DNA from 3 places in the Paraclostridium bifermentans genome. Region 2 is predicted to be linked to each of the others. Evidence: a T-box and tRNA genes for the amino acid it is inferred to sense, from the RefSeq annotation. Region 2 holds a T-box; the other regions hold tRNA genes.
The links. A T-box is a leader RNA that pairs with one kind of tRNA and senses whether it is charged. The one in region 2 lies ahead of tyrS (tyrosine--tRNA ligase), so its partner is inferred to be a tRNA-Tyr.
Positions count from the first base shown of each region.

Region 1 (4,008 bases), 1.1 Mb from region 2:
TACGCATTTCACCGCTACACTAGGAATTCTACTCTCCTCTCCTGCACTCAAGTTCTCTAGTTTCAAAAGCTTACTACGGTTGAGCCGTAGCCTTTCACTTCTGACTTAAAAAACCACCTACGCACCCTTTACGCCCAGTAATTCCGGATAACGCTAGCCCCCTACGTATTACCGCGGCTGCTGGCACGTAGTTAGCCGGGGCTTCCTCCTCAAGTACCGTCATTATCTTCCTTGAGGACAGAGCTTTACGACCCGAAGGCCTTCATCGCTCACGCGGCGTTGCTGCATCAGGCTTTCGCCCATTGTGCAATATTCCCCACTGCTGCCTCCCGTAGGAGTCTGGACCGTGTCTCAGTTCCAGTGTGGCCGATCACCCTCTCAGGTCGGCTACTGATCGTTGCCTTGGTAAGCCATTACCTTACCAACTAGCTAATCAGACGCGGGTCCATCCTGTACCGCCGGAGCTTTGATACAAAAGTCATGCGACTTCCGTATGTTATCCCGTATTAGTATACCTTTCGGTATGTTATCCGTGTGTACAGGGCAGGTTACCCACGCGTTACTCACCCGTCCGCCGCTCTCTCCGAAGAGATCGCTCGACTTGCATGTGTTAGGCACGCCGCCAGCGTTCATCCTGAGCCAGGATCAAACTCTCAAATATAATTTAAAAAGTTGTCCATCGCTCAGCTAATCATTATCTGAATATCTGGCTTGGTTGTTTGTGTTTAATTCTTAAAAAAGAATTTTTATAATTAACCTACTGTTTAATTTTCAAAGTTCTTAAATATGTTTAAGTATATTTCTTAGATGGTAGCGGTAACAGGAGTCGAACCTGTGACCTTTCGGGTATGAACCGAACGCTCTAGCCAACTAAGCTATACCGCCACAGTTATATAAATGGTGCCCAGAGGCGGAATCGAACCACCGACACGGGGATTTTCAGTCCCCTGCTCTACCGACTGAGCTATCTGGGCATTTCTGGTGGGCCTAGCTGGACTCGAACCAGCGACCTCACGCTTATCAGGCGTGCGCTCTAACCACCTGAGCTATAGGCCCCCAATTGGTCGAGGTGGAGGGACTCGAACCCCCGGCCCCATGGTCCCAAACCATGTGCGCTACCAAACTGCGCTACACCTCGATATAATCTTATTTATATAATTGTTTTAGTGGCAGGGGTGGAGGGACTCGAACCCCCGGCGCACGGTTTTGGAGACCGACGCTCTACCAACTGAGCTACACCCCTATGCATTTTTTGGTGGACCTTCAGGGACTCGAACCCCGGACCTACCGGTTATGAGCCGGGCGCTCTAACCAACTGAGCTAAAGGTCCACTTTATTGGTCGAGGTGGAGGGACTCGAACCCCCGGCCCCATGGTCCCAAACCACGTGCGCTACCAAACTGCGCTACACCTCGACAATTACTGGCGGAGAAGGAGGGATTCGAACCCTCGCACCGGTTAACCCAGCCTAATCCCTTAGCAGGGGATCCTCTTGAGCCACTTGAGTACTTCTCCATATTAATTTGGCGGAGAGGGTGGGATTCGAACCCACGGCCCCTTTCGGAGTCACTGGTTTTCAAGACCAGCTCCTTAAACCACTCGGACACCTCTCCATTGGTGATCCATCCGCGACTCGAACGCGGGACACCCTGATTAAAAGTCAGGTGCTCTACCGACTGAGCTAATGGATCATTTTATTTACTTGGCAGGGGATGCAGGACTCGAACCTACGCATGTAGCAGTCAAAGTGCTATGCCTTACCGACTTGGCGAATCCCCTATAAATGTGGTGAGCGCACAGGGATTCGAACCCCGGACACACGCCTTAGAAGGGCGTTGCTCTATCCAGCTGAGCTATGCACCCACATTATATGTTGTTCTGGAGCGGGTGAAGGGGATCGAACCCTCACAGCCGGCTTGGAAGGCCGGAACTCTACCATTGAGCTACACCCGCATATTTAATTGGTGGAGGATGGTGGATTCGAACCACCGAAATCGTCGATAACAGATTTACAGTCTGCCCCCTTTGGCCGCTCGGGAAATCCTCCACGTTGGAGCTAGTGATAGGAATCGAACCTACAACCTGCTGATTACAAGTCAGCTGCTCTACCGTTGAGCCACACTAGCATATTGGCGGGAATAACAGGACTCGAACCTGTGACCCATTGATTAACAGTCAATTGCTCTACCAACTGAGCCATATTCCCACATATTTGATTATTTTGGCGACCTGGAAGGGACTCGAACCCTCGACCTCCAGCGTGACAGGCTGGCATTCTAACCAGCTGAACTACCAGGCCGCAATTTGGTGGGACTAACAGGGCTCGAACCTGTGACCCCCTGCTTGTAAGGCAGGTGCTCTCCCAGCTGAGCTATAGTCCCATATGTTTATTCTGGAGCGGGTGAAGGGGATCGAACCCTCACAGCCGGCTTGGAAGGCCGGAACTCTACCATTGAGCTACACCCGCATATTTAATTGGTGACCCATAGGGGAATCGAACCCCTGTTACCGCCGTGAAAGGGCGGTGTCTTGACCGCTTGACCAATGGGCCTTATATAATTTTAATGGTTGCGGAGGCAAGACTCGAACTTGCGACCTTCGGGTTATGAGCCCGACGAGCTGCCAACTGCTCCACCCCGCGATGTTTTTGTTAAAATGGTGCCGAAGACCGGAATCGAACCGGTACGAGAGGTAAGTCCCGCAGGATTTTAAGTCCTGTGCGTCTGCCAGTTCCGCCACTTCGGCACATCACCTAGCTACGTCCTACTCTCCCAGGCAGCTTCCCACCAAGTACCATCGGCGCTAAAGAGCTTAACTTCTGTGTTCGGAATGGGAACAGGTGTATCCTCTTTGCTGTAATAACTAGATTATGTTGTTCTGTTTTGAACAAGTATTATATTAACATTTTAATTAAAAAATGTCAATATATTTTTTAAAGATATTTAAGTAAAGTAATATCCTAGAGTTAGCACCCTGAAAACTGAATAACATTTATTAAGATTAAATAATCTTGGTCAAGTCCTCGATCTATTAGTATCGGTAAGCTACATACATTGCTGCACTTACACCTCCGACCTATCAACCAGGTAGTCTTCCTGGGATCTTACCCTTACGGTGGGAAATCTTATCTTGAAGTTGGCTTCGCGCTTAGATGCTTTCAGCGCTTATCCATTCCGTACATAGCTACCCAGCCATGCCCTTGGCAGAACAACTGGTACACCAGAGGTACGTCCATCCCGGTCCTCTCGTACTAAGGACAGGTCTCCTCAAATTTCCTACGCCTGCGACGGATAGGGACCGAACTGTCTCACGACGTTCTGAACCCAGCTCGCGTACCACTTTAATGGGCGAACAGCCCAACCCTTGGGACCTACTACAGCCCCAGGATGTGATGAGCCGACATCGAGGTGCCAAACCTCCCCGTCGATGTGGACTCTTGGGGGAGATAAGCCTGTTATCCCCAGGGTAGCTTTTATCCGTTGAGCGATGGCCCTTCCATGCGGAACCACCGGATCACTAAGTCCGACTTTCGTCCTTGCTCGACCTGTATGTCTTGCAATCAAGCTCTCTTCTGCCTTTACACTCTACGCACGATTTCCGACCGTGCTGAGAGAACCTTTGAGCGCCTCCGTTACTCTTTGGGAGGCGACCGCCCCAGTCAAACTGCCCACCTGACAGTGTCCCAATACCTGATTCAAGGTATCTGGTTAGAATCTCAGTACTACAAGGGTGGTATCCCAAGGATAGCTCCACCGAGACTGGCGTCCCGATTTCATAGCCTCCCACCTATCCTGTACATGTAGCACCAAAATTCAATGTCAAGCTACAGTAAAGCTCCATGGGGTCTTTCCGTCCTGTCGCAGGTACCCGGCATCTTCACCGGGATTACAATTTCACCGAGTCTGTTGTTGAGACAGTGCCCAAATCGTTACGCCTTTCGTGCGGGTCGGAACTTACCCGACAAGGAATTTCGCTACCTTAGGACCGTTATAGTTACGGCCGCCGTTTA
Region 1 covers NZ_CP079737.1:3,164,346-3,168,353, forward strand. Annotated here, with positions in the region: rRNA gene KXZ80_RS15225 (16S ribosomal RNA) at 1-661, opposite strand, end outside; tRNA gene KXZ80_RS15230 (tRNA-Met) at 809-885, opposite strand; tRNA gene KXZ80_RS15235 (tRNA-Phe) at 899-974, opposite strand; tRNA gene KXZ80_RS15240 (tRNA-Ile) at 980-1,056, opposite strand; tRNA gene KXZ80_RS15245 (tRNA-Pro) at 1,062-1,138, opposite strand; tRNA gene KXZ80_RS15250 (tRNA-Trp) at 1,168-1,243, opposite strand; tRNA gene KXZ80_RS15255 (tRNA-Ile) at 1,254-1,330, opposite strand; tRNA gene KXZ80_RS15260 (tRNA-Pro) at 1,338-1,414, opposite strand; tRNA gene KXZ80_RS15265 (tRNA-Ser) at 1,423-1,514, opposite strand; tRNA gene KXZ80_RS15270 (tRNA-Ser) at 1,524-1,612, opposite strand; tRNA gene KXZ80_RS15275 (tRNA-Lys) at 1,615-1,690, opposite strand; tRNA gene KXZ80_RS15280 (tRNA-Gln) at 1,703-1,778, opposite strand; tRNA gene KXZ80_RS15285 (tRNA-Arg) at 1,786-1,862, opposite strand; tRNA gene KXZ80_RS15290 (tRNA-Gly) at 1,879-1,952, opposite strand; tRNA gene KXZ80_RS15295 (tRNA-Tyr) at 1,962-2,046, opposite strand; tRNA gene KXZ80_RS15300 (tRNA-Thr) at 2,051-2,125, opposite strand; tRNA gene KXZ80_RS15305 (tRNA-Asn) at 2,130-2,205, opposite strand; tRNA gene KXZ80_RS15310 (tRNA-Asp) at 2,222-2,298, opposite strand; tRNA gene KXZ80_RS15315 (tRNA-Val) at 2,305-2,380, opposite strand; tRNA gene KXZ80_RS15320 (tRNA-Gly) at 2,393-2,466, opposite strand; tRNA gene KXZ80_RS15325 (tRNA-Glu) at 2,476-2,550, opposite strand; tRNA gene KXZ80_RS15330 (tRNA-Met) at 2,565-2,640, opposite strand; tRNA gene KXZ80_RS15335 (tRNA-Leu) at 2,656-2,744, opposite strand; rRNA gene rrf (5S ribosomal RNA) at 2,750-2,866, opposite strand; rRNA gene KXZ80_RS15345 (23S ribosomal RNA) at 3,010-4,008, opposite strand, start outside.
Region 1: it has a tRNA-Tyr gene. The T-box ahead of tyrS (tyrosine--tRNA ligase) is inferred to sense a tRNA for this amino acid. The anticodon was not compared.

Region 2 (4,008 bases):
AATCAACAGAGAAAAATACATTTACCTTTTCCTTTTCTTCTTCTAATTTATTCATTATTTTATCTATATCATATCCTTCAGTTGCCATTTTAGCAGCTTCACCTATTAAAATTCCACCGCCTATAGAAAGTCCATATGTATCAAATATATAAACCTCTCCCTCAATATCATTTTTAGCTATCATAGCTGATTGATATGTTCCAGATGCAGCAGATGAACCCGCTAAGTATAAAACTTTCTTACCTTCATTTATGTACTTTTCAAAAGTTTCTTTAAATGTAGCATATGTAATTTGAGATGTAGATGGTATATTCTCACTACTTCTTAGTAATTTGTAAAATTCATCTTCACCTATGTCTACTCCTGCTTTATACTCTTTTCCTTCAAATATTATAGTTGTTGGCAGTACCTCTATATCGTATGTTTTCATTATATTCTCGGGTACATCATTCATTGTATCACATAGTATTTTTATATTACTCATTATATAAACTCCCTTTGTAAAAAGTAACTTAATTTCATTCTAAAATAATTATACATGTATATGAGTTTAATATCAAACTTTATTAATGTTTTAATATGTATTATTTTTAACTATTAACTTACTAAGTTAATGTAAATTATAAAGAAACTTCTAGACTTTTTAATTTTAAAAAGTCTAGAAGTTTAAATAAATATTTAAATTATTATTTTAAGCATATTTTAATAAATTTTTTCTTTCCTACTTGAACTATCATAGTATCATTTATCTTTACATTCTTTATATCATCTAGTTTTTCATTATTAACTTTAACCCCGCCTTGTGTTATAAGTCTTCTAACTTCGCTTTTGCTGCTTACTAATTTATTTTTAACTAACTCATCGATTAAGTCAAATTCAGATTTTAATACTTCTACAGTTTTTATATCATTAGGTATTTGCCCTTTTTGAAAAACTTCTTTAAATCTATTTTCAGCCTCAATAGCTTTTTCTTCTTCATGGTATAGTTTAACTATTTCTTTAGCTAGGTTCATTTTTATATCTCTAGGATTTACTCTATTTTCTTCTAGTTCTAACTTAATCTTATCTACTATATCAGGATGAATGTCTGTTACTAATTCAAAGTATTTTATTATAAGTTCATCAGGTATCGTCATAGCTTTTTCATACATTATATTAGCTTGTTCATCTATTCCAATGTAATTTCCTAAACTTTTACTCATTTTATCTTTACCCTCTAATCCTTCAAGTAGTGGCATAAATATAGTTACTTGAGGTTCTTGATTAAATTCTTTTTGTAATGATCTTCCCATTAATACATTAAATCTTTGATCAGTTCCTCCTAATTCTATATCCGCTTTTATCTCAACTGAATCAAATCCTTGCATTAGAGGGTAGAAAAATTCATGTAAAGATATTGGAGTTTGACTTTCATATCTTTTTTTAAAGTCTTCTCTTTCAAGCATTCTAGCTACTGTAGTAGTAGCGGCTAAACTTATAGCCTCCTCAAAACTTAACTTTGATAACCACTTACTATTAAAAACAATTTCTGTTTTTTCTTTATCTAGTACTTTTAAAATTTGTTCTTCATACGTCTTAGCATTTTCTAATACTTGCTCTGTACTAAGAGCCTTTCTAGCCTTAGATTTTCCTGTAGGATCTCCTATTTTACCTGTAAAATCTCCTATAATTATAATTACTTTATGACCTAGGTCCTGTAACTGTTTCATCTTTCTCAGTACAACAGTGTGTCCTAAGTGTATATCCGGTGCACTAGGGTCTAATCCTAGTTTAACCACCATAGGTTTATTTTCTTTTTGAGATTTTTCTAATTTATTTTTAAGGTCTTCTATTCCTATTATTTCATCTACACCTTTAGATATTATTCTTATTTGTTCATCTATACTTTTCATAATTAATCCTCCTTAAAATTTTATATAAATTAATTTTTAAGGATGGGAGCTTAAATATTATACGGCGCCAATACAATAAAAAAACTCCCGTCCTTATAAAAAGGACGAGAGTATTACTCACGTGTTACCACCTTAATTCATCATTATCTCGCAATAATGACCTCTTCAAGTACGCCAACTTGTTGGGATACTCTAGCACTATAACGTGTGCAAAATCCGGCAACTGCCTACTGGTTGTTATCTTTCGGAGTGCAGCTCAGAGATGTATTCAAGCTAAATTATCTTTTGCCCCTCTCACCAACCGGGTACTCTCTGTAAAGATTCCATTAACCTTACTCTTTCTCGTCAAAGCTTTTTTTATAATTACTTATTTTTATAATATGACTTTTTAATATATTTTGTCAATACTTTTTGAAAATATTCATAATTATTGAAATTTATAAATTTAATAATCATCATACTTATCCCAGTCTTCTTCTTGTTTCTCTTTTTTTCTTTCTATAACCTTTAAGATAAGTAATATTATACTTCCAACTATGATAGCTACATATGCACATATAACTATCATTCCTATAAAATATAACAATTTATTTTTCTTCCTCTATAACTACAGCAGTTCCATAAGCTAGCATCTCTGCTGCTCCTTGCATAACTGCTGCTGATGTTAATCTAAATCCTATTATAGCATTAGCTCCTTTGTTTTCTGCATCTTCAACCATTCTTCCTATAGCTACTTTTCTAGCTTCTTCTAGCATTTCATCATATCCTTTTAGCTCTCCACCAACTATTTGCTTAAAACTTGCTCCAATATCTTTTCCTATATGTTTTGCCCTTATTGTACTACCTTTAACCAATCCAACAACTTCTATAATTTTTTTCCCTGGAACACTTTCAATTGTTAATACCTGCATATCAATACCTACTTTTAGTTATTGCTAACTTACTATATATTATATTTTTTACTTCATACATTAATTCTAGCATATTGTGGAAAATTAAGTGTTTATAATGTTTTTTAATAAAACAGAGCTACTCCATTTCGAAGTAGCTCTAATCTATTTATTTACTAATTTCCTTTTCTTCTTTTTCATTTAGATTTTCTTTTCTGAGTTCTTTAACTAATGCAATGCATGCTAATATCATTATAAATATAAATGGAAATGCAGCAATTAGAGATGAGGTCTGAAGTGCATTTAGACCTCCCGTTAACAAAAGTACTACAGCTAAAAAAGATTGTAACAGACCTAGCATTATTTTTTTTCTGTTACTTGGATTTAAATCTCCTTGTGATGTAAACATTCCTAAAACAAATGTAGCTGAATTTGCTGATGTTATAAAGAATGTAATTAAAAGTATTATTGTTATAATAGATATTATAAACCCAAAGTTGTAATTACTAAGTACTGAAAAAAATGCAGTAGATACATCAGATGCTATATTTTCAATTGCTGAAAGTTCTAATCCCTTTCCAAAAGATAGATTAATTCCTAGGTTGCCAAATATTGCAAAGAATATAAAAGATGCAATTGCTGGAGCTCCCATTACCCCTACTATAAATTCTCTTATAGTTCTTCCCTTTGAAATTCTAGCTATAAAGGTCCCTACAAAAGGAGCCCAAGCTATCCACCATGCCCAATAAAATACCGTCCACTTATTTGTCCAAGTATTGTCAGAATATGCTCCTATTGCTAAACTATCTGATAATATATTTTGGGCGTAGCTTCCTAGTGAATTTGTAAAACTATTTATTATTTCTAATGTAGGCCCTACTAAAAAAGCCGCAGCAGTTACTATAAGCGCTAGTATTAAATTTAAATCGGATACTTTTTTTATTCCTTTATCTACTCCCGATACAGCTGTAGCTATAAATACAAAAGTTGTTATAGCAATTATAATTATTTGAGTAATAGCGTTATTAGGCACATTAAACAAATAACTAAGTCCACTATTTATTTGCATAGTTCCAAGTCCCAAAGATGTAGCTATACCTGCTATAGTTGCAAATACAGCAAGCACATCTATTGTTATTCCTATCCATCCATTTATCTTTTTTCCTATTACAGGTTCTAATATTGAACTTATCAACCCTGATTTTCCTTTCCTAAACTGAAAGTAC
Region 2 covers NZ_CP079737.1:2,082,577-2,086,584, forward strand. Annotated here, with positions in the region: gene KXZ80_RS10045 (DegV family protein) at 1-484, opposite strand, end outside; gene tyrS (tyrosine--tRNA ligase) at 687-1,892, opposite strand; T-box leader at 1,990-2,250, opposite strand; gene KXZ80_RS10055 (hypothetical protein) at 2,338-2,478, opposite strand; gene KXZ80_RS10060 (heavy metal-binding domain-containing protein) at 2,480-2,803, opposite strand; gene KXZ80_RS10065 (glycine betaine uptake BCCT transporter) at 2,952-4,008, opposite strand, start outside.

Region 3 (4,008 bases), 1.3 Mb from region 2:
TATCACTAGCTCCACGTGGAGGATTTCCCGAGCGGCCAAAGGGGGCAGACTGTAAATCTGTTATCGACGATTTCGGTGGTTCGAATCCACCATCCTCCACCAACTTAATAATTTGCGCGGATGTGGCGGAATTGGCAGACGCACCAGACTTAGGATCTGGCGCCTATGGCGTGGGGGTTCGACTCCCTTCATCCGCACCAAATTTAAATAATGTGGGTGCATAGCTCAGCTGGATAGAGCAACGCCCTTCTAAGGCGTGTGTCCGGGGTTCGAATCCCTGTGCGCTCACCACATTCATAGGGGATTCGCCAAGTCGGTAAGGCATAGCACTTTGACTGCTACATGCGTAGGTTCGAGTCCTGCATCCCCTGCCAAGTAAATAAATGATCCATTAGCTCAGTCGGTAGAGCACCTGACTTTTAATCAGGGTGTCCCGCGTTCGAGTCGCGGATGGATCACCAATGGAGAGGTGTCCGAGTGGTTTAAGGAGCTGGTCTTGAAAACCAGTGACTCCGAAAGGGGCCGTGGGTTCGAATCCCACCCTCTCCGCCAAATGCCCAGATAGCTCAGTCGGTAGAGCAGGGGACTGAAAATCCCCGTGTCGGTGGTTCGATTCCGCCTCTGGGCACCAAATATGTGGCGGTATAGCTTAGTTGGCTAGAGCGTTCGGTTCATACCCGAAAGGTCACAGGTTCGACTCCTGTTACCGCTACCAATATAAAAACAAATGTGGACCTTTAGCTCAGTTGGTTAGAGCGCCCGGCTCATAACCGGTAGGTCCGGGGTTCGAGTCCCTGAAGGTCCACCATTTTTTGTTTAAAATATTATTTGAAATAGATATCGAGGTGTAGCGCAGTTTGGTAGCGCACATGGTTTGGGACCATGGGGCCGGGGGTTCGAGTCCCTTCACCTCGACCAATATATGGTGGGTATAGCTCAGTTGGTTAGAGCGCCAGATTGTGGCTCTGGAGGTCGTGAGTTCGACTCTCATTATCCACCCCAGTAAGGCGACATAGCCAAGTGGTAAGGCAGTGGACTGCAACTCCTTGATCCCCAGTTCGAATCTGGGTGTCGCCTCCATAAAAAAATTGAATGCCGAAGTGGCGGAACTGGCAGACGCACAGGACTTAAAATCCTGCGGGACTTACCTCTCGTACCGGTTCGATTCCGGTCTTCGGCACCATTTTAACAAAAACATCGCGGGGTGGAGCAGTTGGCAGCTCGTCGGGCTCATAACCCGAAGGTCGCAAGTTCGAGTCTTGCCTCCGCAACCATTAAAATTATATACGGCCCATTGGTCAAGCGGTCAAGACACCGCCCTTTCACGGCGGTAACAGGGGTTCGATTCCCCTATGGGTCACCAATTAAATATGCGGGTGTAGCTCAATGGTAGAGTTCCGGCCTTCCAAGCCGGCTGTGAGGGTTCGATCCCCTTCACCCGCTCCAGAATAAACACATGGGACTATAGCTCAGCTGGGAGAGCACCTGCCTTACAAGCAGGGGGTCACAGGTTCGAGCCCTGTTAGTCCCACCAATTGCGGCCTGGTAGTTCAGCTGGTTAGAATGCCAGCCTGTCACGCTGGAGGTCGAGGGTTCGAGTCCCTTCCAGGTCGCCAAAATAATTAAATACGCGGGAATATGGCTCAGTTGGTAGAGCAATTGACTGTTAATCAATGGGTCACAGGTTCGAGTCCTGTTATTCCCGCCAACTTAATTAAAAATGAATAAACTAATAATGTGGGAATATGGCTCAGTTGGTAGAGCAATTGACTGTTAATCAATGGGTCACAGGTTCGAGTCCTGTTATTCCCGCCAATATGCTAGTGTGGCTCAACGGTAGAGCAGCTGACTTGTAATCAGCAGGTTGTAGGTTCGATTCCTATCACTAGCTCCAACGTGGAGGATTTCCCGAGCGGCCAAAGGGGGCAGACTGTAAATCTGTTATCGACGATTTCGGTGGTTCGAATCCACCATCCTCCACCAACTTAATAATTTGCGCGGATGTGGCGGAATTGGCAGACGCACCAGACTTAGGATCTGGCGCCTATGGCGTGGGGGTTCGACTCCCTTCATCCGCACCAATTGTACTATGCGGGAATAGTTCAGTGGTAGAGCGCAACCTTGCCAAGGTTGAAGTCGCGAGTTCGAATCTCGTTTCCCGCTCCAAATAAAATAATGTGGGTGCATAGCTCAGCTGGATAGAGCAACGCCCTTCTAAGGCGTGTGTCCGGGGTTCGAATCCCTGTGCGCTCACCACATTCATAGGGGATTCGCCAAGTCGGTAAGGCATAGCACTTTGACTGCTACATGCGTAGGTTCGAGTCCTGCATCCCCTGCCAAGTAAATAAATGATCCATTAGCTCAGTCGGTAGAGCACCTGACTTTTAATCAGGGTGTCCCGCGTTCGAGTCGCGGATGGATCACCAATGGAGAGGTGTCCGAGTGGTTTAAGGAGCTGGTCTTGAAAACCAGTGACTCCGAAAGGGGCCGTGGGTTCGAATCCCACCCTCTCCGCCAAATGCCCAGATAGCTCAGTCGGTAGAGCAGGGGACTGAAAATCCCCGTGTCGGTGGTTCGATTCCGCCTCTGGGCACCAAAATATGTGGCGGTATAGCTTAGTTGGCTAGAGCGTTCGGTTCATACCCGAAAGGTCACAGGTTCGACTCCTGTTACCGCTACCAATACAAAGTGGACCTTTAGCTCAGTTGGTTAGAGCGCCCGGCTCATAACCGGTAGGTCCGGGGTTCGAGTCCCTGAAGGTCCACCACTTTTATCATTTTAAGAATTACTTCGAGGTGTAGCGCAGTTTGGTAGCGCACATGGTTTGGGACCATGGGGCCGGGGGTTCGAGTCCCTTCACCTCGACCAATTATGGTGGGTATAGCTCAGTTGGTTAGAGCGCCAGATTGTGGCTCTGGAGGTCGTGAGTTCGACTCTCATTATCCACCCCATAAAAGTTGATCCATTAGCTCAGTCGGTAGAGCACCTGACTTTTAATCAGGGTGTCCCGCGTTCGAGTCGCGGATGGATCACCATTTTTTTATATATTGAAAAATGGCGACATAGCCAAGTGGTAAGGCAGTGGACTGCAACTCCTTGATCCCCAGTTCGAATCTGGGTGTCGCCTCCAATATAATAATGCGCCTATAGCTCAACTGGATAGAGTGTCTGACTACGAATCAGAAGGTTAGGGGTTCGAGTCCCTTTGGGCGCACCATAAATAAATATCCGGGATTATAGCTCAGCTGGGAGAGCACCTGCCTTACAAGCAGGGGGTCACAGGTTCGAGCCCTGTTAATCCCACCAGTGTAAAACATCTAATTTGAATAAATTAGATGTTTTTTTATTGTTAATTTTAGCAAAGCTTTATCTATTGTCAAAATAAGATTAAAGATGTAATATATACATTAAAAAGACATAGATAGGTATATCTAAAGTTATTTTTGGCAAGATTCTAGGTAGATAATAAATTTGTTGGAGGAATTTTTATGCCTAGAAAAAAAACTTTGAAATATGATATAGAGAATAAAAAAATTATAAAAGAAATAAAGGCAGCACAATTAGAAATTAAACATGCTGAGAATTTTTTTCAATTTGTAAGTGACCCGGAGTTGGTTGATGTGGCTATATATGATTTAGAAGCTAAAAAATCAAAATACTCATATTTAATAAGGGTTGCAAAAGAAAAAGGAATTAAAAATTCTTTGGAAGAGTGTTTAATTGAATCGTTGGCTAAATAATTAACACAGGATGAGGAGAATTATATATGTACATATTATTCGGTAATGAAATTGTAGATAGTGAAGAAATTAAATCATTAATAGAGAATGAAAGTCCATTTAGAGTTGATAAAGATTTAAGCAAAGGATCTAAACGAGAAGATACTATTGCATTCCAAATTAGTGTAGATATTGAAGAGTTAAATGAGATAATAAAAGAAGAATATGAATTAAGTGAAATGGAAACAGAAGATTTATTTGATGAATATATGACTTTAGCAGATGAAAT
Region 3 covers NZ_CP079737.1:30,524-34,531, forward strand. Annotated here, with positions in the region: tRNA gene KXZ80_RS00185 (tRNA-Thr) at 1-14, shown strand, start outside; tRNA gene KXZ80_RS00190 (tRNA-Tyr) at 18-102, shown strand; tRNA gene KXZ80_RS00195 (tRNA-Leu) at 117-200, shown strand; tRNA gene KXZ80_RS00200 (tRNA-Arg) at 215-291, shown strand; tRNA gene KXZ80_RS00205 (tRNA-Gln) at 299-374, shown strand; tRNA gene KXZ80_RS00210 (tRNA-Lys) at 386-461, shown strand; tRNA gene KXZ80_RS00215 (tRNA-Ser) at 464-552, shown strand; tRNA gene KXZ80_RS00220 (tRNA-Phe) at 556-631, shown strand; tRNA gene KXZ80_RS00225 (tRNA-Met) at 639-715, shown strand; tRNA gene KXZ80_RS00230 (tRNA-Ile) at 732-808, shown strand; tRNA gene KXZ80_RS00235 (tRNA-Pro) at 842-918, shown strand; tRNA gene KXZ80_RS00240 (tRNA-His) at 926-1,002, shown strand; tRNA gene KXZ80_RS00245 (tRNA-Cys) at 1,007-1,080, shown strand; tRNA gene KXZ80_RS00250 (tRNA-Leu) at 1,095-1,183, shown strand; tRNA gene KXZ80_RS00255 (tRNA-Met) at 1,199-1,274, shown strand; tRNA gene KXZ80_RS00260 (tRNA-Glu) at 1,289-1,363, shown strand; tRNA gene KXZ80_RS00265 (tRNA-Gly) at 1,373-1,446, shown strand; tRNA gene KXZ80_RS00270 (tRNA-Val) at 1,459-1,534, shown strand; tRNA gene KXZ80_RS00275 (tRNA-Asp) at 1,540-1,616, shown strand; tRNA gene KXZ80_RS00280 (tRNA-Asn) at 1,633-1,708, shown strand; tRNA gene KXZ80_RS00285 (tRNA-Asn) at 1,740-1,815, shown strand; tRNA gene KXZ80_RS00290 (tRNA-Thr) at 1,820-1,894, shown strand; tRNA gene KXZ80_RS00295 (tRNA-Tyr) at 1,899-1,983, shown strand; tRNA gene KXZ80_RS00300 (tRNA-Leu) at 1,998-2,081, shown strand; tRNA gene KXZ80_RS00305 (tRNA-Gly) at 2,092-2,166, shown strand; tRNA gene KXZ80_RS00310 (tRNA-Arg) at 2,180-2,256, shown strand; tRNA gene KXZ80_RS00315 (tRNA-Gln) at 2,264-2,339, shown strand; tRNA gene KXZ80_RS00320 (tRNA-Lys) at 2,351-2,426, shown strand; tRNA gene KXZ80_RS00325 (tRNA-Ser) at 2,429-2,517, shown strand; tRNA gene KXZ80_RS00330 (tRNA-Phe) at 2,521-2,596, shown strand; tRNA gene KXZ80_RS00335 (tRNA-Met) at 2,605-2,681, shown strand; tRNA gene KXZ80_RS00340 (tRNA-Ile) at 2,691-2,767, shown strand; tRNA gene KXZ80_RS00345 (tRNA-Pro) at 2,792-2,868, shown strand; tRNA gene KXZ80_RS00350 (tRNA-His) at 2,875-2,951, shown strand; tRNA gene KXZ80_RS00355 (tRNA-Lys) at 2,960-3,035, shown strand; tRNA gene KXZ80_RS00360 (tRNA-Cys) at 3,057-3,130, shown strand; tRNA gene KXZ80_RS00365 (tRNA-Arg) at 3,141-3,217, shown strand; tRNA gene KXZ80_RS00370 (tRNA-Val) at 3,231-3,306, shown strand; gene KXZ80_RS00375 (DUF2508 family protein) at 3,489-3,740, shown strand; gene KXZ80_RS00380 (hypothetical protein) at 3,767-4,008, shown strand, end outside.
Region 3: it has a tRNA-Tyr gene. The T-box ahead of tyrS (tyrosine--tRNA ligase) is inferred to sense a tRNA for this amino acid. The anticodon was not compared.